Linked DNA regions of Dyadobacter pollutisoli. The main gene of each other region encodes a partner of the protein of the gene in region 2 in a complex. Links are inferred from orthologs where the notes say so. Each region holds a gene or a part of one and is shown on either strand. Other genes may lie near its edges.

Region 1 (11,919 bases), 820 kb from region 2 along the record:
CTTTTTTTACCGGTGTTTCACAAGCAGCCAAAGATACCGCTGCCATTCCAAAGCCAAGTACTTTCAGAAAATCACGACGATGAGTACCTCCGCCGTCCACCAGACTTTCATATTGTCCTTCAGTTGGCGCAGCGGCAAACTCCGAGCTTGCTTCTTTTACAAACTTCTCATCGTTCCGCAGCTCTTCAAGTCCCCGCCAGTATCTTTTATTAGTATTTTCCATAAAACTATTCAATACAAATGAGTTGTATCAGGTATTAATTTCTATTGATTAATAGTGGCATTTAGAACATTCCAAACCACCTATATCAGCTACTTTGAGAGCTTCTTTACTTTCAGATGCATGAAGCTGTACCAGCTTATCGTAATACTGATTGTCTTTTGTATTTACTTCTGTTTTACGGTGACAATCAATACACCATCCCATCGTCAATGACGAACGTTGTTGTATCACTTCCATTTTTTCAACTTCACCGTGGCAATTCTGGCATTCCAATCCGCCAACATTTACGTGTTGTGCGTGGTTAAAATACGCCAAGTCTGGAAGGTTATGAACTCTTACCCATTCAATCGGCTGATTGTTTTCAATGGAAGTATAAATTTTCTGAATTTCAGGAGATTCCTTTTTGATAACACCGTGGCAGTTCATACAAATGTTAGCCGAAGGAATGTGCGCAGATTTACCACGATTAACCCCTGTGTGGCAATAGTTACAATCTATCTTGTATTCACCCGCGTGCAGTTTATGAGAGAATGTAATTGGCTGCTTAGGAGCATATCCTTGCTGAACACCTACACTATACGCACCGTCGATGGTTGCTTTCAATACTAAAAGAACAAAAATCCAAAGTGTAGCAGATCTGATAGCAGGATCCGTCGATATCTTTTTCAATGAAGCTCCGAACCGTGTCATGAAGTCAGGCTTGCCAGCTTCTTCTGTTTCTCCGGTAACAGCCTTAGACAGCAATGATACGATTACCAGTAAGACACCCAGTACCAATACCATTACAACAACCAGTGCCGCCAGTACAATAACAAATAGGTCAGATGGCGCGCCGCCCTTTTCATCGCCTGAGGCTGATGCAGCCGCTCCGCCACCAGCAGCCGCTGTCGCAGGAGCAGCAGTTGCCGCTTTGTCCACATATGCAAAAATCCCCTTGATATCATCATCTGATAAATTAGGGAAGCTTGTCATCTGAGCTTTGGCATACTCATTGTAGATTTTGACAGCATAAGGATCGCCGGAAGCAATCACTGCCTGAGAATTACGAACCCATTTGGATAGCCAGGCAAAATCGTGACGTGAGCTGGCACCTTTCAATCCGGGACCAACCACTCGCTCATCAGTCGGAGCATGGCACTGAGCACAATTGTTTTTGAAAATCGTTTCGCCCTTAGCAGCATCGCCTCCACCTGCGGGAGCTGCGGCGGTGCTATCTTGTGCAAATACTAAGTTTGGTACACTTAATAGGAGAGCTATGGCGATAGCTACAAAAGTTTTTGAGTAACTAAAGAAGGAACAAAACTTAGCGTCCTTTCGGAATGGTATATTCATAATCAACTATTCATTATTCTTCAACAGACAAAACTAGTTCACGTTTTTTTATCCACAAAAGTATTTCAGGGATATTTTAAACCGCCTTCTTATTTATAATTTGTCTAATTTGTAGCGTTAATTCTAATTTAATCTCGTCTTAGTCAGGGGCTGATTTTCAGATATTTAACAAAAAAAATACCATTTGGAAACCCTTGTTGAAGTTTCTGCCAAATGGTATTTTTTAAGTATTTATTTGTGCGCTCAAATATTAAAAAAGCACAACTTTTGTAAGTGAGGTTCCGAGCGGATTCGAACCGCTGTACGAGGTTTTGCAGACCTCTGCCTAGCCACTCGGCCACGGAACCAAATTTGGATTAGCTGCCGTCCAAAAGGCTGACAGCTAATCCGGGTGCAAAAGTATTAAAAAAACTTTCTACTTCGCACTATTGTTTATTTTTTTCCTTTCTTTTCGCTCTCTTCCATCTGTTCTTTCAAAGCAGAAAGAACGCTAAGATCTCCAAAAGTGGATTTCTCTGCTTCCTTGCTGGATGAAGTCTCAGTTGTTGCAGCTGCTTTCGGAGAAGATGCTTTTGCAGGCTTATCTTCTTTCTTTTCCTCCGAAGCTGGGGCAGCTTTCACTTTCGAGTGAGTCAAAACGATTTTCTTCTCGTCTTTCAGGAATTCAAGTACTGTAAAGTCAAGACTTTCGCCTACTTCTGCAACTGTACCATCTTCTTTCGTCAGATTTTTGATAGCTGAAACGCCTTCGATTCCGTAAGGAAGTTCAAGAGTTGCAAACTTATCGCCTTTTGCAACGATCGTAGATTTATGAACAGAACCAACTTCAAAGATGCTTTCGAAAGTATCCCATGGGTTCTCTTCCAATTGCTTGTGACCAAGAGCCAGACGACGGTTGTCAGCGTCTAGTTCAAGAACAACTACTTCCAGTTCGTCATTTACTTTCACGAAGTCAGAAGGATGTTTGATTTTCTTAGTCCAAGAAAGATCTGAAACGTGTACAAGACCGTCGATACCTTCTTCAAGCTCGATGAACAAACCGAAGTTAGTAAGGTTACGAACAACACCTTTGTGACGTGTTCCAATCGCATATTTCTCTTTCAACGAAGCTTGTGTCCAAGGATCTTCTGTCAATTGCTTAATACCAAGAGACATTTTGCGCTCGTTACGATCCAGTGTCAATACTACTGCACTGATCTCGTCATTTACGTTCATGAACTCCTGAGGATTGCGCAGGTGCTGAGACCATGACATTTCAGAAACGTGGATCAAACCTTCAACACCTGGTTTAATTTCAAGGAATGCACCGTAATCAGCTACATTGACGATACGTCCAGTAACTTTCGATCCAACCTGGATTTCTTCTGCCAGTGAATCCCATGGGTGAGACTGAAGTTGTTTTAAACCAAGAGAGATACGTTTTTTCTCTTCGTCGAAATCCAGAACAACCACGTTCAATTTCTGATCCAATGCAAGCAGGTCAGATGGATGGTTGATACGGCCCCATGAAATATCGGTAATGTGCAAAAGACCATCTACACCACCAAGATCGATGAACACACCGAAGTTTGTCATGTTCTTGATAACGCCTTCCAATACCTGACCTTTTTCAAGGTTGTTCAGGATTTGCTGACGTTGTGCTTCAAGATCTTTTTCAATCAATATTTTGTGAGAAACTACAACGTTGTCATTTGCATAGTTGATTTTCACAACTTTAACTTCCATACGCTTTCCAACAAAAATGTCGAAATCACGAATTGGTTTCACGTCAATCTGTGAACCTGGCAAGAAAGCCTCAATACCAAATATATCAACGATAAGACCTCCTTTGGTTCTTCTCTTCACATTAGCATCGATAACCACATCCTCGTCAAACGATTTCTGAATGTTATCCCATGCAGTAATAACTTTTGCTTTCTTGCGCGAAAGAACAAGCTGACCTTGTGCGTCCTCCTGGTTCTCTACGTAAACTTCCACTTCGTCGCCGATTTTCATTCCCGGCAAGTCACGGAATTCATTGGATGAAACGATACCATCAGATTTGAAACCGATGTTAAGGATCACCTCACGGTCTGTAATTCCAACTACAACACCTTTTACTACTTCTTTTTCCTGTACAGGAGAAATGGTAGTCTCATACATTTGTTCCAGACGATCGCGGTCAGCAGTTGAATAACCTGTACCGAAACCTTTGTCTGCTGCTTTATCCCAATCGAAATCAGGAAGTGGTTGATTTTGTTTTTCCTTAGACATAAATAGGAATTATCGCTCTGGAATACATCAGCTCACGAGCTAAATAGCTGAAAATTAGTTAAACAAGTATTTTTTGAAAAATTAGAGCGCAAAATTATGACTTTTCAAATGCAATTCCATAGCCAGAGGGGAATTTATTTGAAAATAACGGAGAATCAGGCAATTGACAGCCTGGCAATGTATTACGAAGGAAAAATATTGGACAGGATTAATAGCTTCTTTCCTTCACGCCCAGGTATGGCATCCATTCATCGTCGGCCAAACCTGAAAAATCACGAATGAACATTAAAAAAGAAGGCCGGAAAGGGCGCTGCCGCAATGGCATGTCTACCTCCTCCGGCGTATGATCACCTTTTCTTGAATTACACCTTTTACAGGCGGTGGCAAGATTATCCCAGGTTGTTTTCCCTCCTCTTGACTTCGGGATTACATGGTCGAGTGTGAGATTATCATGCGTTCCGCAGTATTGACATCGGTTACCGTCCCGTTTAAACAGGTTTTGCCTGGTCATGACCACACCTTTGTACGGAATATGTATGTAGCGATGTAAACGGATAACAATGGGCATGGGGAATTGATCATTGACAGTCCGAAGGTAATGTCGTGGAGATTCGGCCAACATTTCGGCCTTATTCATGTAGACTAGCAAAAACGCCTTTGGAACTGTGCAAACACTTAACGCACTATAATCTTGATTAAGAACCAGTACTTTACCCATGTGCCCTGTGGTAGTTAATTCCGACAATATAGGAATTTTTTACCAAAATAAACGCTCTCTTTATTTCAAATATTGTGAAAAGATATTGTCAAAAGAGGCATTCTATTACAGGTTTACGGTTTTCACAAATCGCTGACCGTTAGTAGTTAATGCGGTCAGTTTCGCGTTTTATATCTCTCTCCTTGATCGTGTCCCGTTTATCGTAAAGCTTTTTACCTTTGGCCAACGCAATGTGCAACTTGGCAAACCCCCGCTCACTGGTGAATAATCTCACCGGGATAATGGTTTGCCCCTGATCTTTAAGCCCTTCTATCAACTTCTTGCGCTCCCGCTTGGTAATCAACAGTTTCCGGTCACGCATAGGATCGTGATTATAATGTGTACCCTCGGTATATGGTGAAATGTGCAGGCTGCGTATGAATAGCTCTCCATCCATAAACAGGCAGTAGGCATCCTGAAAATTCACCTTTCCCTGTCTGATAGATTTGATCTCGGTACCCGTCAAGGAGATACCGGCCGTGAAATCTTCCAGGAAAAAGTATTCGAATGACGCCCGCCTGTTCTTTATATCTACTTTTTTAACTATTTTTTCTGACATATTAATTCTCTGAATTAGCAAAGAGCATCAAAATTAAGTTTTTGTTAAAACTATACCAATAAATGAAAAATCACGCACGTATGAACTGTTTAAGATTTGCTCTGTTATTTACCGCCTTTATTTTATCCGCCAAAAGCGGTATTTGCCAAAAGTATGACCCTGGCATTATGGGAACCGTAGATGCCCTTTTCGACGGAATGCGTGCAGGAGATTCTTCGAAAGTACGAAGTGTCTTTACCTACGGAAGCACTATGATGTCGGTCCCGGAAAATCCCAAGGACTCTGTTGCATTAAAAAAAGTTTCGATAGATGGGTTTGTAAAAGCAGTTGGCAAACCTCATTCAGAAGTATGGAATGAACAAATATACGACGTGAAGATTTCAGTAGATGGGCCTATGGCAATTGTCTGGGCCCCTTACAAATTCTTTTTGACAGATAAGTTTTCACATTGTGGGGTCAATGTTTTTACATTAATCCAAATCAAAAACGAATGGAAAATTTCTTCCATTATTGATACGCGTAGAAAAGACGTTTGCCGGTAAGTTTTAAAACCTTACCATTTGCTTCCAGGTACCTTTCATGCGATTGTATTTGATCGTACTGGGAAGTGCTTTCCACCAGTACTTATTCATTTCGACGGCAAATGAAGGCTGCATATAACAATTGATCGCACAGCTCTCGCATGCAGGAAGGCGCCCTTCCAATGCGACCAGTTTCTGAACCTCATCGGAATGATATAGATCGAAAAGTTTTCCATCGATTGGAAAATCCTTCAATCCTAAATGATAGCAAGGTAAAACGAGCTTGTTTTCAGGAGAAATAACAATGGTCGTACTGGCGGCTTTGCAAACAGGATCGTCTACATGATTACCTCCGTCGATCCTGAGCTGGATGAATGCCTCATTGAGATACACATTCTTCTGCTTACCCCACCAAAGCAACTCATTCAATGCTTCCTTCGAAAGATTGGAGCCTACATTGTTATATTCAAAAACAGGATTGAGTATCAGTACCAAATTATTCGGCAAGCAAACCTCTTCCCATAACTGACGGATCTTGCTGACATTGTCTTCAAAAACAGTGAAAATAATGTCAGGCCGCTCGCCAAAAGATTTGGCGATTTCAATAGACTCCATCACCTTGTCGAAGCATTTGACCCCTCTCGATTTATCATGCTCATCCCGATCCGGCGAATCCAGCGAGAAATGCAGCATATCAATCAGGCCGCGAAGCTTCTCCGCTTGCTTGGGATAAAGCAGCCCATTGCTGGTCACGGTGGTGATCATGCCATGGGCTTTGGCTTCCTTCAACAGCAAATCCAGTTGTCGGTGCAACAACGGCTCGCCTCCGGTGAAGTCAATTACTTTAACCCCGAGCTGCTTTAAATCCCTTAAATTTTCTCTTAGATTTTCAACGGTAATGTATGGCGAAGGTTTTTCCCAGATATCACAGAAACTGCATGACGCATTGCAACGGTATGTTACATAGTAATTACACAGGACCGGATGGGATACCAAACGCATATCAACGAAGCATAGAGAGAAGACTGGTTAATTTATCCTTCAAATCTTTTCTGTCCACAATGAAGTCAAGGAATCCGTGTTCCAGAACAAATTCTGCACTCTGGAATCCTTTGGGAAGGTCCTTACCAATCGTTTCCCGGATTACCCGTGGGCCTGCAAATCCTATCAATGCTTCTGGCTCCGAGATATTGAAATCGCCAAGCATAGCATAAGACGCAGTAACACCGCCAGTGGTAGGGTCAGTCAAAAGTGAGATATATGGAATTTTTGCTTCCGAAAGTTGTGCAAGGCGAGCTGATGTCTTGGCCATTTGCATCAATGAAAAACCTGCCTCCATCATCCGCGCACCACCCGATTTCGAAATCATCAGGAACGGGATTTTATGATCGAGCGCATACGTGATCGCACGTGCTATTTTTTCACCAACTACTGAACCCATGGAACCGCCAATGAAATTGAAATCCATACAGGCAATCACAATGTCCACTTCATTCATTTTGCCGTAACCGGTACGAACAGCATCCTTCAAACCCGTCTTTTTCATAGTAGACTTAATCCTGTCCGGATAAGCCTTAGTATCCACAAAATGTAACGGGTCGCCGGAAGTCAGGTTGGCATCAAGTTCTGTGAATTCGTTGTCGTCAAATAAAAGATTGAAATACACATCCGATCCTACCTTCTCATGGTAATTGCAATGCGGACAGGTAAAAGCGTTCTGCTTATGTTCTCTGGTAGGGGTAATTTTTTTACAATTTGGACATTGATACCATAATCCGTCCGGAGCCTCACGCTTCATTTCGGTGGGCGTATTGATACCTTTTTCTTTCCGAATAAACCAGGACATATCTGTATGTGGGTTAATATCTAAATAAATTACTGTATATCAGCAACTTATCGCATTTTCATGATGAATATTGGGCTCAAATATAACAATAATTGTTATCTATCCTGAAATCAGGCCTGGTATCGTATTTTATTGATCACTAGTTTTGGCTGCGCCTCGTCCCTTTGCATGAACAATTCTGATCATAATTTGTTACATAAACAGCTTAATACCGAACCGGTACAATTGACAATCCGGGACTCATTGATTGCTCACAAATGACAACAACATCTTCTCCGATCGTGATAATAGTTGGAACCAACAGGCCCAATTCAATGTCACGGAAAATTGCCGAATACTATCAGGATATACTAGCTCAGTTGAATGCATCCAGCATTATTCTGGACCTGGTTAATCTGCCGCATGATTTCACGGTTTCCGCCTTGTATGAGAACAGCGGCAAAAATGAAGCTTTTAATGATCTGAAATCATTGCTTGAAAAAACAGACAAATTCGTTTTTGTAGTTCCGGAATACAATGGTTCTTATCCGGGTGTATTGAAAGCATTTATCGACGGCCTGCCTTATCCCAACAGTTTCGCTAATAAAAAAGCGGCCCTGGTCGGACTATCCTCCAATATGCAGGGTGCCGCCATTGCATTAAGTCATTTAAATGATGTATTCAGTTACCTGGGAATGAATACATTGGCACTTAGGGTAAAGTTGGCACAGATCAAATCCCATTATAATGACAAAGTGATTTCCAATGCTTTATACAAAGAACTATTGGAGATTCAGGCCGGGCAGATTATTCACTTTTAACCAAAAAAGAGGAGCGGCTTGCTCCTCTTTCTTTTCATTTCAACCAATGTTGTTCCATTTCGCTGGCCGGAATTCCTGGTCTTTTCCAGAGCTCTACCCTGTTGCGACGGAACGCCGGACCTTCGAGATCGGCATATTTTACAAGCCCGTCTTTAAATGACTGGACCATGAGTTCAAGCTTTTCTGTTTCCTCATTAGACCAGTCGCTACTTTCCACCATGTCGGTGATCGAACCTTGCAACGATTGGAAGCCTGGTGAAACAATGTCTTTTTCTATAACCAGATCGATTGCTCCGGTGGGCGTGTTTTCTTCGAGTTCGCCAGTCAGTACAAGTTTGGGATCTTCTTCAAATACTTCTTGTACTTTCTCTTCATACACCACCACAACAGGCTCTTCCTGTTTTCCTTTTAAGGTTGTTTTCAACTCAATACCTGGAATTGGCGATTCAATGCTGTCGAAACCTGCCGCAACGATGGTAACCCGTAGCTTATCACCAAGAGAATCATCGGTAATGGTACCCAGTTTGAACATCCTTGCCTCACCGCCAACCTGTGAAAGTACATAGCGCCAGATGTCGCGCTGCTCTTTCATAGTCGCTTCCTTCTTCTTGCTGGTCGCCAAAGTCACGAGAATACGTTTCGCACCCCGGATATCACGATCGTTCAAAAGCGGAGAATCCAATGCTTCTTTAATAGCAAGCTGTGCACGATCAGCGCCGGTAGCTTCGGAAGTTCCCATTACCGATTGTCCGGCGTTTTTGAGTACTTTTTCAACGTCCTTGAAATCCGTATTGATGTTACCGTTTGTCGTAATGATCTCGGAAATACTTTTCACGGCATTCAAAAGGATTCCGTCCGCCTCGGCAAATGCCTGCGTGAGCGTCATATCCTCATAAAGCTCTTCCAGCTTATCATTAAGCACTACCAGAACCGTATCGCTGTACTCTTTCAGTTGTTCGATACCTTCCAGTGCCTGTTCCTTTTTATCAAGTCCTTCCCAGGTATAAGGAGCGGTCACGACTGCCACCGTAAGCTTACCCATTTCCTTCGCAAGTTGCGCGATCACGGGAGCAGCACCGGTACCCGTTCCACCACCCATACCCGCGGTGATAAACACCATTTGAGTAGAGCCGCCCAACAAGCCTTTAATTTCTTCAATGGTTTCCAGAGCAGCTTCCTTACCTTTTGTAGCGTCCGTACCTGCTCCAAGTCCTTGCGTTAAAGTCGCTCCAAGCTGGATTTTAACGGGCACAGGGCTATTGGCAAGCGCCTGTCTGTCAGTGTTACAAACAGCAAATTCTACATCTTTGATTTTTTTCTCAAACATGTAGTTGACCGCATTGCTACCACCACCACCAACCCCGATCACCTTAATGATAGCTGGTTCGCTGCGGTTTTCGCCATTGGGTTGGTCCTTTATGATTTCGTTCACTATATAGTCCTGGTCTAACGAGTGCAACAAGCTTGTATTCATATCTTCCGGGGTTGATTGAGTGTGTAACTTCGTTTATGATCAATAGTCGTCCAGACTATCATCTTTTTTCCCAATAATGCTGTTAATATTATCCCAAAAAGTACCGTTTTTCTTCACCGGTTCTTTCACTTCTTTTGGCTTCTCTTTCTGTACAATCCCTGCACCGGTGTTGAATGCAGTCGCAGGCTTACACACCGATTTTACCCTTGGATCAATGGATTTCAGACCAGCCCAGGCAAGCCCTATGGCAGTACTGAATGATGAATTGCTCACTGCATCCGCTTTCGCTGTGCGTTCCAGGTTTTCGGGATACCCTACCCGCACCGACATATCGGTAACCCTTTCAAAAAGGACTTCAATGTCATCAATGTTTGCAGATCCGCCCGTCAGTACGATACCACCGATCAGTTTATCCAGGTAGCCTGATTTGATGATTTCCGCATACACCATGGCCGCGATCTCTTTCAGTCTTTCCTCAATAATCAGCGCAACATTCTTTTTCAAAACCTGTTTCGGAGCTCTTCCTGCAAGGAAATTGACAAGGATTTCAATGTTAAGAGGAATGTCCGCAGAAACAGCTACACCATATTCCTTTTTAAGTTGTTCCGCATTTTCAAACTGAATGCCGCAACCAATGGCAAGATCACTGGTAATGTGACGGCCTCCGATCGGGAAAGAAGCAATGTGACGGATAATGCGGTCCTGGTAAATGATCAGGTCCGTAGTATGGTCACCAATATCTACCAAAGCAATTCCGGCTTTGATCTCATTATCTGTCAAAACCGCCAAGCTCGTCGCCAGCGGTCCAAATACCATTTTATCACACCTCAGATTCTGGTCTGCATCTGCAAGGCTCTTCTTTGTGCGCAGGATAGATTGGTTATTCGCCGAAATGATCAGGAAATTCCCTCCGAGCTTAATTCCCGTCCTACCCACCGGCTCCTTCACGCCCATTGAATTGTCAACTACAAATTCCATCGGCAGCACATGCAACACATCGTAGTTAGGCTCGATTTTGGCCCGATACATATCATCCACCAGCTGATCCACATCTCTTTGAGTAACCTCTTCTCCGGATGAAGCCGAAGGTCTGATCACACCATCGCTCTGGGCGCTTATTTTCACATGCGTTCCCCCAAAGCTTACATTTATAATACCAATGTCAAGATCGGAACGGGACGATGCTTCCGCAAGTGCTTCCCGAATGGCACTACCAACTTGTTTTATATTTTCTACTGATCCGTTTACTACTGCTCCTGCTGGTACAGGAACTTCACTAAATCCTAAAATTTCGATGTTATTTTGACGGGCTCCGGATGCGGCCCCCTGCGCGGCAATCACGGTTATCTTCGTGCTTCCTATATCTACTCCTACTACAATTTTGTCGTGTGCCATGCTGATGGTGAATTATTATTCACAAACTATTTGATTCTGAAACTTAATACTAATCTTCTTATATCTGCTCCAGTCCTGACTTAGTACCTTTTCATAAAACGTTCTGAGCTTTTTGAATTTGGCCTGATAATCTTCTGCCAAACCAAATTCTATTCTTTGGTCACCCAAAACTGTCATTAAGGAAATCTCCCCGTACCTGTCAGCATGAAGCTGGGCAATTTGTGCTTTCCAAAATGGATCTGTGTTTAAAAAACGCAGCAATTCCATAAAAGAAGCCCCTTTTACAGTCTGCAATCTTTTAGGATCATTGAAATAGGATCCTGAAACCAATAATGTTCTGGCTGAATAACTCTCTGACAGCGGAAAAAAAAACGCCCTCATCGTTAATATAGTATCCCGACGTATTCCGCAATTCCCCATTTTCCGACGTGTTAATCCAGCGCGCGAGCGGTTTCTCCTGTTCTACCTCTACAACTATATTACCTCTAAGGTCACGAAAAACCTGACATTTCTTTATCAATTTATTCCTTTTGACCCTGTTTTCAAGATCATTCAATGCTACGTCTTTTAGTCTGCTGCCCAGCAACGGATCTCCTCCGTTTTCGGTAACCAGCATTTGTACGTCCATCTGATTCAAAAAGCGCGTACCCGAATCCCCTTCAATCGATATGACGAGATTCTCGCAACGCTGTTGCCCAAGCCTGCTTTCTGCCATGCCAATGCCGGCAATTGGCAGAATAAGCCACAAACTACGTTTCA
Region 2 (11,821 bases):
GAAATTGAGCTACTTACGCTTTTGATTGAAAAGTATGATTCTGAAAACGATACATTCGGAGAGGTTGACCCTGTTACACTACTTCAATCCCTCATGAATGAACATGAAATGAGGGCAAAAGATGTTGTAGACTTGCTTAATGTAAGCAAAGGTTACGTTTCTGATATTTTACATTACAGAAAGGGAATGTCAAAAGAAGTCATCAGAAAGCTTGCAGATCATTTTAAGGTTAATCAAAAGGCCTTTAATCGACCGTATACGCTGAAAATGCCTAGCAGACTTGGAATACCAGGTACACGGATATCAATGAATCCACGATAACTTTTTATCGTAACTTAGCATTTAAAGACTGGTATTTAAACTTTTATCTATCAATACACACATGGAACCCAATCAGGAAATTAGCCGCTACCTAGCGAACGCAAAGGAAATTCTCAGTACGAAGGCAAAAAAGGAAGGAAATGAGTATCGAGACATCAAATATGTTCAGATGGCGTCCGGTACGGCTTACAATGCGGCCTTGATGATTGCTGATCAGTACCTTTTGAGGAAAGAGGGGAATAAATTTATCAAACCTAAAAGTATTGATGAATACCGAAATAGATTGAGAAAATATAACAAGACTTTACTGTCCTATCTGAACGAGGCCTACGATACTTTGCATTTGGCTGGATACTATCACGGCACACCATCTGTAAGAACCATAAAAGAGGGATTGGATGCTACGCAAAAAATGTTGGCATCGATTGAGTAATAGACCATTGACCCCATAAAAACAGCCAGCTGAATCACTTCGGCTGGCTGTTTTATTGATATTGAAATGTTATCCTTTCAACGACGAGAAGTCAAATGTTTCAAGATATTTCGTCGTGAAATTTCCTGATTTGAATCCTGCATCGTCCATTAGTTTAATGTGGAATGGGATCGTAGTTTTGATCCCTTCGATCACAAATTCCTGCAATGCACGCTTCATACGGGTGATCACCTCTTCGCGCGACTGACCACTTACGATCAATTTCGCGATCATGGAATCATAGTTAGGCGGAATAGTATAGCCGCTGTAAACATGACTATCGATACGTACGCCGTGTCCACCAGGGAAGTGCAGATTGGTGATTTTTCCAGGAGCAGGTCTGAAACCGTTTCCAGGATCCTCGGCATTAATACGGCACTCCATTGCAAAAAGCTTAGGCGTGTAATTAACACCGGAAATCGGTTCACCCGCAGCAACTTTGATTTGCTCTTTGATTAGATCGAAATCGGTAACTTCTTCCGTAATAGGATGTTCAACCTGAATACGGGTATTCATTTCCATAAAAAAGAAATCACCGTGCTTGTCCACCAAAAACTCGATGGTACCGGCCCCTTCATAACCAATGGCCTGCGCTCCTTTGATAGCAGCTGCACCCATTTTTTCGCGAAGTTCGGGGGTAATGATAGGAGAAGGTGTTTCTTCAACCAGCTTCTGATGGCGACGCTGAATAGAACAGTCGCGCTCTGACAAGTGGCAAACCTTACCAAACTGATCTCCGATGATCTGGATTTCAATGTGACGCGGCTCTTCTACAAATTTTTCGAGGTATAAACCGTCGTTGCCAAATGCAGCAGCAGATTCAGTACGGGCATCATTCCAGGCCTTTTCGAACTCGTCGGGCTTGTTAATGATACGCATTCCACGTCCACCACCACCGGCCGTCGCTTTCACGATCACCGGATAGCCAATTCCTTCGGCCAATCTTTTGCCTTGTTCAACAGATTCCAGTAATCCTTCTGAGCCTGGTACTACCGGAACACCAGCTGCGATCATGGTCGCTTTTGCAGTAGCTTTATCACCCATTCCATTGATCTGCGCAGCAGTTGCGCCAATGAATTTAATGCCATAATCGGCACATATCTGGGAGAATTCAGCATTTTCAGACAGGAATCCGTACCCGGGATGGATTGCGTCCGCGCCGGTAACTTCCGCTGCTGAAATGATATTTTGTATACTTAGGTAAGATTGTCTGCTTGGAGGAGGCCCTATGCATACTGCTTCGTCAGCAAATCGTACATGAAGGCTATCGCGGTCGGCTGTGGAATAAACCGCTACGGTTTTAATTCCCATTTCCCGGCAGGTCCTGATCACACGTAATGCGATTTCACCCCGGTTAGCAATGAGTATCTTTTTAAACATGAAAATCAATTAAGTTTTACAGATCGTCCATTGCCCTTATATAGGCTCAACAAGAAATAATGGCTGGTCAAATTCTACCGGCGTGGCGTTTTCAACTAGTATTTTTACAATTTTACCTGAAACCTCAGATTCAATTTCATTGAAAAGCTTCATCGCTTCGATCACACAAACTACCTTGCCCGGCTTGATCTCATCTCCTATGTTAGAGAATGCAGGAGTTTCTGGGCTGGATGCGCGGTAGAATGTACCGATCATCGGGGATTTGATCGTGATTAGGTTAGAAGCCGCTTCGGTGGAAACCACTGGTTCTGCAGGAGCTGACGGCGCGACCGGAGCCGTAGGTACCGCTGGCGCGTAAGATGGCGCAGGAGCGGCAGGAGACGTAGTAGTAACCGATGCCGTAGGCGCGGAACCGTAACGTTTTACCTTAATTTTCAGATCAGCAGTTTCAATGTTCACTTCATCAAGACCCGACTGGGCAATGAAGTCAATCAATTTTTGGATTTCTTTGGTTTCCATTTAGTCAAATTTAAACTGTGGGGAATATCCGTTGAGGCTTTGTAATAAGCAGGTAAGCCGGACCATTTACCTTCACAGAAAACAAAATTTATGATTTTACTCTTTCTACGTAATCGTATGTGCGGGTATCGACTTTGATTTTTTGTCCTTCTTCAATAAACAAAGGAACCATAATTCTTGCACCTGTCTCCACTTCGATTGCTTTTTTAGGAGAGTTGGCGGTATCACCTTTCAAGCCAGGCTCAGAGTAGGTTACGGTCAATTCCACAAACGGAGGCAGCTCGCAAAGCAAAGCGGCATCATTTTCAGTATTGATAAGAATTTCCACTTCTTGCCCTTCCTTCATCAGGTCGGCATTGGTAACCAGTTTTTCGTCAATCAACACCTGGTCAAATGTTTCGGAATTCATAAAGTTGAAACCAACTTCGTCTTTATATAAAAACTGGAATTTGTGTCTTTCAACGCGAACGGGAATAATACCTGCACCGGAAGAAAAAGTATTATCCAACACTTTTCCAGAGGTAAGGCTTTTCAGTTTGGTGCGTACAAAGGCGTTTCCTTTACCAGGTTTTACGTGCTGAAATTCTATAACCTGAAAAAGATCGTGGTTATAATGTATCACTAACCCATTACGCAAATCTGCAGTAGTTGCCATTTTTATTCAATAAAATTTATAATAATGCTTTTTTGGTCAATCACATAGTTAAGCACCGTAAGCCCATTTCAAGTAAATGGAACCCCAGGTGAAACCTCCTCCAAATGCGGCCAGTACCAGGTTATCTCCTTTTTTAAGCTGTGATTCATAATCCCACAGGCAAAGAGGTATTGTTGCTGCCGTGGTGTTTCCGTATTTCTGGATGTTTACCATCACTTTATCCATCCCCACGCCCATGCGGTGAGCGGTGGCTTCTATGATCCTGCGGTTGGCCTGATGTGGTACCAGCCAGGCGATATCGTCTCCTGTAAGTCCATTCTTTTCCATGATCTCAGCGGAAATGTCGGCCATGTTGGTAACGGCAAACTTGAAAACCTGCGCGCCATCCTGGAAAACGTAATGCATTCCTTTGTCAATAGTCTCATGCGTGGGCGGGTACCGGCTTCCTCCTCCTTTTTGGTTGAGATAAGGGTAACCTACACCGTCGGATTTGATAATGGAATCAATGATACCATTTCCTTCGGTATCCGGTTCGAGCAAAACCGCTCCGGCACCGTCACCAAAAAGGATACAGGTTTTGCGGTCGGTATAATCTACGATAGCGGACATTTTGTCGGCACCGACGATGATTATTTTTTTATATTTTCCTGTTTCAATGAATTGCGAACCCAGTGTGAGCGCATATACAAAACCTGAGCAGGCAGCCTGGATATCGAAACTTCCGACATTGCGGATGCCTACCATATCACAGATAAGATTGGCAGTACACGGGAAAACAAAATCAGGGGTAGTAGTGGCGCAAATCAGCAGATCAATTTCGTCCGGGCGTGTATTGGTTTTGGCAAGCAGCCCTTTTACAGCCTCGGCACCCATATGTGAACTTCCTAAACCTTCACCTTTGAGGATACGCCTTTCTTTGATACCAGTGCGGCTTACGATCCATTCATCGTTCGTCGCCACCATTGTTTCCAGTTCGGCATTTGTCAAAATATAATCAGGCACATACCCTTGTATTCCTGTTATAGAGGCTTTGATTTGGGTCATGATAAAATTAACTATTCAAACTCCGAATAGATTTTGGTAAAAAGGACAGTATCAGTTTATTCATAATGTGGTTGTCGCTTACAGAGACTAATTCAATGCTTGTGCTATATGCAAATATGCCTTGGATTTGACCTGCTTAAACGCCCAGCCGATCATATTCTTTATCGCTAAAGGTGAAGAAATTCCATGAGCGATCATAACATTCCCGTTTACCCCGATAATGGAGCTGCCTCCAATTGATTCGTAATTAGTCTGATCTATAAAATCATCCTGAAAACCTCTCTTTTTGGAAATTTCGTACAGCGATTCTCCCAATTTAAACAAAATATTACCGGTAAAGCCGTCCGTAACAATTACATCCGCTTTGTTGGTAAAGAGGTCTTTTCCCTCAATATTTCCGATAAAATTGATTCGCTTATTTTGTTTGAGAAGGGGATAGGTCGCCTGGGAAGTGAGTGAGCCTTTTTGCTCTTCTTCTCCAATATTCATCAGCGCAACACGCGGACGATCTATTTGAAAGGTATATTGGGCAAAAATAGAACCGATCTCACCGAATTGGGCAAGAACCTCGGGTTTGCAGTCAGCATTGGCACCGATATCAAGCATGATAGAATATCCGCCGCCGACCTGTGGTACAAATCCGGCAATGGCAGGTCTGATAATTCCTTCGATAGCTTTAATGCTAAACAAGGCGCCTACATGCATTGCTCCGGTATTTCCTGCACTGCAGAATATATCGACTTCTTTTTCTTTCAGAAGTTTGAAACCCACTCCTATGCTGGAATTAGGTTTTTGAGAAAGGGCTTTCGTTGGATGTTCACCCATCTCGATAACATCTTCTGCGTGAACGACGTCAACATTAGTAGGAGTGAAATTGTTTTGGTTAAAAATTTCCCAAATAACACTTTCACGGCCAATTAAAACGATTCTCGCCTCGGATGGTAGCTCAGAAGCGGCCTGGATAACCCCTTCAACAATTGCCTGTGGAGCTAAATCTCCCCCCATAGCATCTACCGCAATTTTCATTTACACGCTGTTATTTTAGACTAATAAGTTAGAAATCGAAGGTGTAAATTTAGCAGATGTGTCGTAGTAAAAAAGAATTTCGCAACAACTTTTATAGGGCTGCTGCGAAATTGATATGCTCATCGACTGAAACTAAACTGTTTTAGTGTAGTTTTCAACTACCACTTTTCCTCTGTAAACCAAGTTGCCTTCGTGAACGTGAGCACGATGTAACTGGTGAATTTCTCCGGTTGAAGAATCAGTGCCTAATTGCTTTCCGGTAAGGAAGTCATGCGCTCTGCGTGTATCGCGACGTGTAGTGGAATGTCTCCGCTTAGGATGTGCCATGATGCTTTATGTTCTGTTGTTTATTTTTGTTGTTTTGATCCAAGGGTTGAAACCCCTGGTTATAAAATTATCGGTCTTACTAACCATTACTCCCCTCTCAGTTTTTTCAATGCTTCCCAGCGGGGGTCAATTTTTTCTTCTTCTTCGTTGTCAATTACGCCTTTTTCGTCTCCTGATGAGTAAACAAGCACCCCATCTTCTTCATCCAGCGGGTCAGATTCGTCATTTTCATCACGCAAATCCGGATGTATTTTTTTGATGGGCAGCGAAAGGGCTATAAAGTCAAAAATATAACGGGCAATATTAATCCTGTTGGTATTCCGGTTTATAATCTCAATCTCATCAGTCAGTTCCTCATCGTGATCGCCGAACTTCAATATGATACGTTCGTTTGAATCAACCGGTTCCTCGAAAGGTTCCAGGCTTCTGTCACAAATCAGGGTTACTGTCCCTTTTGTCTGGAAATTAAGCTGCATCATGGTAGCGGATTTGTTCAGAACAACATGTGTTTTGAACGAGCCGTGCTCTATCAGATCCTGTTCCAGTTCCTGAAAAAATGCATCACCGGATTCCATGTCATAGTCATACTGTTTGTCTTCCAAACCGTAAATGTCTATGTTGTATTTACTTAGCTCTTTCACTTCTTCTGTCAAAAAGGACTGCAAAGGTAATGTCTTTCGTTTTAATAAAAAAACTATGGAGAAATTTTATTACTGCCGTAAACCAGTTGGTTAGGGTCAGATCTTTCTCGCAGGATTGCCAAAATAGGTAGCTCCGGCTGGCACATTCTCAACAACGACTGATCCGGCACCTACGCGCGCATTTTTGCCGATCTCGATCCCCGCCACGATAATCGCCCCTGAACCAATAAAAACGCCATTATTCAGTTTGACACGATCATTAATAATAGCGCCAGCACCGATCGTGACAAAATCACCAACCTCTACGGAAGTATCGACAACTGCGGCAGTTTGTACCAGGCAATGATGGCCAATTTTGGATTTTGCGCCGATGACAACCCGGGCGCTAATGAGGTTGCCATGCCCGATCGCCGCCATATCCGAAATGATAGAGCTGTCGTGAATTGCATTGACAGGCATTGTTTTATAGTCATTAGTCAGTGCCTCCACGAGTCTTTCACGTACCGATCGTTCGCCGATAGCGACAAATGCCTCACATTTTGAGCCAATTATGCTGAGAAAGCCAGTGTCATCGGTATCTCCCAATACACTTACATCTCCAAATTCTTTTCCATGGAGGTCTTTATGATCGTCAAGCAGGCCGTAAACCAGCACATTGTTTCGTCTGAAAATATCAAGGGCCTGAACGCCCAGATCTCCTGCGCCAAAAATTAAAACGGGGTTTTCCATATAATTAAGTATTAAATAAGTAAAAGTCATCACAGACAGGAAGGTCCGCAGATGACTAAAAAATCAAGCCACTGCCCGGCCGGCAGTACTACATATATAAGACCGGTTTAAAGGAAAGTTACGCGAAATACGAAAGGACTGCCGTATGGAGAAAGGTTCTGTCCGCTGTATTGGTCGATCTGGCTGTTGTAGCTCAGGTTATATAATGCTGTAAAATGAACGGCTTTAATGAAGCGTCCGCCGATAGGCTGGGAGTAGGACGCTCCGACCATCGGTGAACCGAGCCATTTCCTCTTTTGATAAGATCCTTCGACATTCAATGCCTCAAATTCCGCTATAATGTTGACTACCGGTACCACATTGTACATTAAGAAACCACGGCCGCCATAGTAAACAGTATTGATGTCATAATATTTGTATCTGAAATACATTAAAGTTGCCCCGACACCGCCGACCAGTTTTTCGGTAAGCTCATAACCCGCCATAGGAGACAAGTTGATATTGGTTACGGTTCCCAGGCTAAGTCCAAAACTACCTCCCAGGCGCACGCGTTCGAGAAAAGGGCGGTCCTTAAAATCAGCCAGCTTCTTTTTTTCTTCCAATTTTTTATATTCTACCGGCGGCACAGGTTTTTCCTCTGGTCTTTCCTTTTTAAGAGAATCGGGGCGGTAATACTCGTCCTGGGCCATTAATGAAGGACATATAAAAATGGTAAGCAGCATGATGCATAGCAGGAGGATTTTACTTTTCATCTTAAAATCGTTTATTTTATAATATTGTAAGTAGTAACGCAGAAACCCTCTAATTCGGTAACCACTATTTAATTATCTATGCATTATAACGTTTCGGTATCAGATCCTCAGTCTCACCTATTGTTGATTACCTATACAATTCCTGAAATCAATGATGACTATATCGAAATTCAATTACCTTCATGGAGGCCGGGGCGGTATGAAATTCAAAATTTCGCCAAAAATATTCAATTTATCGAAGCGATCTCCGCCGACCAGCAGAAACTATCTATTCATAAAGTAACGAAAGACCGCTGGCGGGTTGGAACGGCCGGCGAAAAAGAGGTACAAATTCGCTATGCTTATTACGCGATCAGCCAGAACGCAGGAACCAGTTATGTGGACGAAGAGCTCTGGTACCTGAATTTTATCAACTTCTGCATGTACACCGAGGGACGGATTTCCGAACCTTATACTATTCATCTGGAACTGCCGGAAGGTTATCAGATCGCCTGCGGGTTACCTTCCACGGGTAATGTATTGTCAGCAAAAGACTTTTATCAGCTTGTCGACAGTCCTTTGCTGGCTTCCCAATCCCTGCAAAAGTGTGAGTATGTAGTCCGTGGTGTGCAATTTAAGATATGGATGCACGGAAATCTTCGTCCCAACTGGCGGCGCATTGAAAGGGATTTCCGGCGCTTCTCCCGCGAGCAGATCGCGACAATGGGGGAGTTTCCTGAAACAGACTATCATTTCCTGAACCTGATCCTTCCTACGGCATTCTATCACGGCGTAGAGCATCATAATTCTACGATGATCGTGCTCGGACCGGACGATGAGGGGGAAGGATTATATGCGGATTTGCTGGGCGTGAGCTCGCATGAATTGTTCCATGCATGGAATATCATCAGGATCCGGCCGAAGGAAATGCTTCCTTATGATTTTACGAAAGAGAATTACTTCCGTACCTGTTTTGTCGCGGAAGGCTGCACAACCTATTATGGGGATGTTTTTCTGAAACGCGCAGGGGTTTTCACCGACGAAACTTACATTAAGGAATTGCAGGTTTACATGAAGCGGCATTTTGAAAACAGTGCACATGCCACGCAGTCTCTGGCTGACTCTTCATTCGACCTCTGGCTCGATGGTTATGAAAAAGGTATTCCTAATCGTAAGGTTTCAGTGTATCACAAAGGTGCGTTGGTAGCGCTGATCCTTGATTTATTTTTAAGAAAAAAATCAAATCACGCGCAGTCCCTGGACGATGTGATGCGGTTGCTATGGGTACGTTTTGGAAAGCCTTTTGTCGGCTATACCTTGGAAGATTACATCAGTTCGGTGGAGGAAGTAGCCGGTGAAACGCTCGAATGGTACTGGAATGACTGTATTTTCACCAGTGAACCACTGGAATTCAGGTTGAATGAAGCACTGGCATTTGTTGGCTTGCAAATGTCCACATTCAGTAATGGCAACATTCAATTGAATGTACTGGACGACTTTAAAGCGAAATTGCAGCGAGATAAATGGTTGGCGACGGTGCAGGTTTTGTCACTGGAAGAGGAAGAGGAATAGTTTTTTAGCTGTCGGCTTTCGGCAGTCGGCCGTCAAGTAGTTGCAAAATCTATAATTTAAATAAAAACCGATAGCTGACAGCCGACAGCCGAAGTCACTAGAATATTTCCTTCAAAGCAGCTTCCAGGTCAGGGAATTTGTATATGAAATCCGTTTCTTCACTGACCCGTTTATTGATCAAATAGCTGCTACCCAGTACAATATTGGCCATTTCTCCAAAAGCGATCCGTAGTGCAAAAGCGGGAACATTGGGTAGCCATTGTGGTTTGTCCAGTGCACGGCAAATTGCCTTGGTGAGTTCTTCGTTCGTTGCGACGCCTGTCGTTGCATTGTATGCGCCGTGCCAATTGTCGTTTTCTAGTCCTGCAATGTACATGTTACACAGGTCGTCCAGGTGAATCCATGACATCCATTGTTTGCCCGAGCCTAGCGGTGCGCCAAACCCGAAACGTGCAGGTTGTGCCATTCTTTCGAGCGCACCGCCATCTTTGCTGAGCACGATTCCCGTTCGTAGCTTTACAGTCCTGACACCCAGTGCGCCAACTGAGTCTGCCGCTTTTTCCCACAAAACTGTCACTTTGGATAAAAAATCGTTACCCGGTGGTGAGGCTTCGGTATGGCGTACATCCCCGGTATCTTCACCATAATAGCTGCTGCCGGATGCTGATACGAAGGCGGCGGGGAATATTCCTTTCTCTTTTAATTTCTCCGAAATTAATTGAATGGAATCGGTACGGCTGGAAATGATAACCTTTTTACGCTCCTCGGTCCAGCGTTTATCGGCTACCCCTGCGCCTGCCAAATGAATTAGGAAGTGTACATTGTCCAATGCGCCTTCCTCTATGTAGCCTTTGCTCACATCCCATTCAAATACCTGAACAGATGGAATGGATTTCTTTTTACGGCTGAGGTAAGCAATATTGTAGCCTTTCTTTAATAAAATCTCAGTGAGTCGCTTTCCGATCAGTCCTGTTCCTCCGGTAATCAATACTTTTTTGCCCATACATTATATAGCTTTAAAAAGCGTACCAGCCTCTATTGCTGAGTAATTGGAACAGACCCATCGTTGGGCGCTTCCTGCTCAATGGCCCTGGTAACTCGCTCGATCATGCTGTCGATCGATTCGTCGGGCAGGAAATGCATAGCAGGTTTGAAATGAACGGTTATCTTAGTGTTACGCTTCTTAAAACGCAACCCTTTTTTGTCAAATGCTCTTCGGAAACCGTTAATCACCACGGGAATGACAATAGGCTGATGATCTTTGATTAAATGAGCGGTGCCTTTTCTTACCGGCGCGTAGGGTTTGGTAGTACCTTGTGGGAAGCTCACTACCCAGCCGTGACTAAGGCCCATTCCTATCCGGTCCTGCGCAGAATTGTCGAGCTGCCGGGCGACATTCTCACCGTTAGCCCTCCACGAACGTTCGATGGTGATAGCGCCCCCAATGCTGAACAACCTGGGCAATATTCCGCCCTTCATGGTTTCCGCTGCCGCCACGTAGTAGCATCGCGCTCGCGGAGAAAAAAGGTAGAATGGGGGAGAAATGGTGTCTTTATAGCCCCATTTGATAGCACAGAAAATATGGTAAAATGCGATTACATCCGCAAAGTAAGTCTGATGGTTGGAGAGAAAAAGCACTCCGTTATCCGGCAGCTCCAGCAGCTGATCGCTTCCCGTAATGTTGATCTTGTTGACGGCAGTATATCGGTAGTAAGTAAACCAACCAAATACAAATATGAAGAAACGTTTGAGGAGCAGGGAGTTGCCAAATGGATCCTTTTCAAAAATGCCAAAAAAGTCGAGGCCGACCAGCCAGGACGGTAACAAACTGTATGTACGCTTCTTCAAATTCATAGTTTAAGTCAGGTGTTCGGCCATTTGCCCGGCTTTGGGAATGATGGTTACAAAAACAACTTTTGTACCAATCGGACGTAATTTATGTAATAAGCAGAGTTAATGTAAAATATATTTTTGTCGGCACAGGTTGTGCCGGGTTCGTGCTAAGGAATTGGCATGATTCTTTCGTAAAATACATTACATAACTTAATTTTGACCAACTCCATAGTCACAGTCGTAGTATCAATTATATGAAAATGAAATTTCAATTTCACATTCTGGCGGGCTTATTAGCCGTGGGAATGTTGTCGGGATGTTCCAAAAATCCAGTAACTGGCAAGAAGGAAATTATCTTTATGTCCAAGGAAAAAGAGATTGCCCTGGGTGCCGAATCACATCCCTCTATTGTGGCTACAATGGGGATTTATGATGATAAAAACCTCCAAGCCTTCATTAATGAGAAGGGAAAAGCGATGGCAAATATTTCGCACAGGCCGGATCTGCCTTATCAATTCTTCATTGTAGATTCTCCGGTTGTGAATGCTTTTGCTGTGCCCGGCGGTTACGT

What was found.
Region 1: the proteins of accB (region 2) and accD are in contact, whole or in part, in a solved structure (PDB 8UXZ), measured with the Escherichia coli proteins. The link is inferred for Dyadobacter pollutisoli from one-to-one orthologs.

What each region holds. Positions count from the first base shown.
Region 1 is NZ_CP112998.1:5,697,466-5,709,384, forward strand. Bases 5,571-8,457 are described here. They hold accD (acetyl-CoA carboxylase, carboxyltransferase subunit beta), read right to left. Parts: upstream 7,492-8,457; coding sequence 6,649-7,491; downstream 5,571-6,648. Other genes in these bases: ON006_RS23315 (nuclear transport factor 2 family protein), read left to right, coding at 5,571-5,666; ON006_RS23320 (radical SAM protein), read right to left, coding at 5,670-6,647; ON006_RS23330 (NADPH-dependent FMN reductase), read left to right, coding at 7,749-8,291; ftsZ (cell division protein FtsZ), read right to left, coding at 8,326-8,457. Outside these bases: ON006_RS23285 (TAT-variant-translocated molybdopterin oxidoreductase), read right to left, coding at 1-223; ON006_RS23290 (c-type cytochrome), read right to left, coding at 272-1,555; rpsA (30S ribosomal protein S1), read right to left, coding at 1,988-3,808; ON006_RS23305 (HNH endonuclease), read right to left, coding at 4,017-4,526; SsrA-binding protein SmpB, read right to left, coding at 4,666-5,124; more of ON006_RS23315, read left to right, coding at 5,292-5,570; more of ftsZ, read right to left, coding at 8,458-9,765; cell division protein FtsA, read right to left, coding at 9,805-11,160; ON006_RS32485 (hypothetical protein), read right to left, coding at 11,176-11,580; ON006_RS23350 (cell division protein FtsQ/DivIB), read right to left, coding at 11,465-11,919.
Region 2 is NZ_CP112998.1:6,517,476-6,529,296, forward strand. What follows is about bases 952-3,740. They hold accB (acetyl-CoA carboxylase biotin carboxyl carrier protein), read right to left. Parts: upstream 2,693-3,740; coding sequence 2,210-2,692; downstream 952-2,209. Other genes in these bases: accC (acetyl-CoA carboxylase biotin carboxylase subunit), read right to left, coding at 952-2,173; efp (elongation factor P), read right to left, coding at 2,781-3,347; ON006_RS27010 (beta-ketoacyl-ACP synthase III), read right to left, coding at 3,396-3,740. Outside these bases: ON006_RS26985 (helix-turn-helix domain-containing protein), read left to right, coding at 1-321; ON006_RS26990 (DUF5618 family protein), read left to right, coding at 383-754; more of accC, read right to left, coding at 824-951; more of ON006_RS27010, read right to left, coding at 3,741-4,391; phosphate acyltransferase PlsX, read right to left, coding at 4,479-5,417; rpmF (50S ribosomal protein L32), read right to left, coding at 5,550-5,744; ON006_RS27025 (YceD family protein), read right to left, coding at 5,831-6,409; ON006_RS27030 (acetyltransferase), read right to left, coding at 6,482-7,114; ON006_RS27035 (hypothetical protein), read right to left, coding at 7,222-7,866; ON006_RS27040 (M61 family metallopeptidase), read left to right, coding at 7,945-9,417; ON006_RS27045 (TIGR01777 family oxidoreductase), read right to left, coding at 9,515-10,420; ON006_RS27050 (lysophospholipid acyltransferase family protein), read right to left, coding at 10,453-11,271; ON006_RS27055 (M48 family metalloprotease), read left to right, coding at 11,505-11,821. UniProt on the Escherichia coli protein: This protein is a component of the acetyl coenzyme A carboxylase complex; first, biotin carboxylase catalyzes the carboxylation of the carrier protein and then the transcarboxylase transfers the carboxyl group to form malonyl-CoA.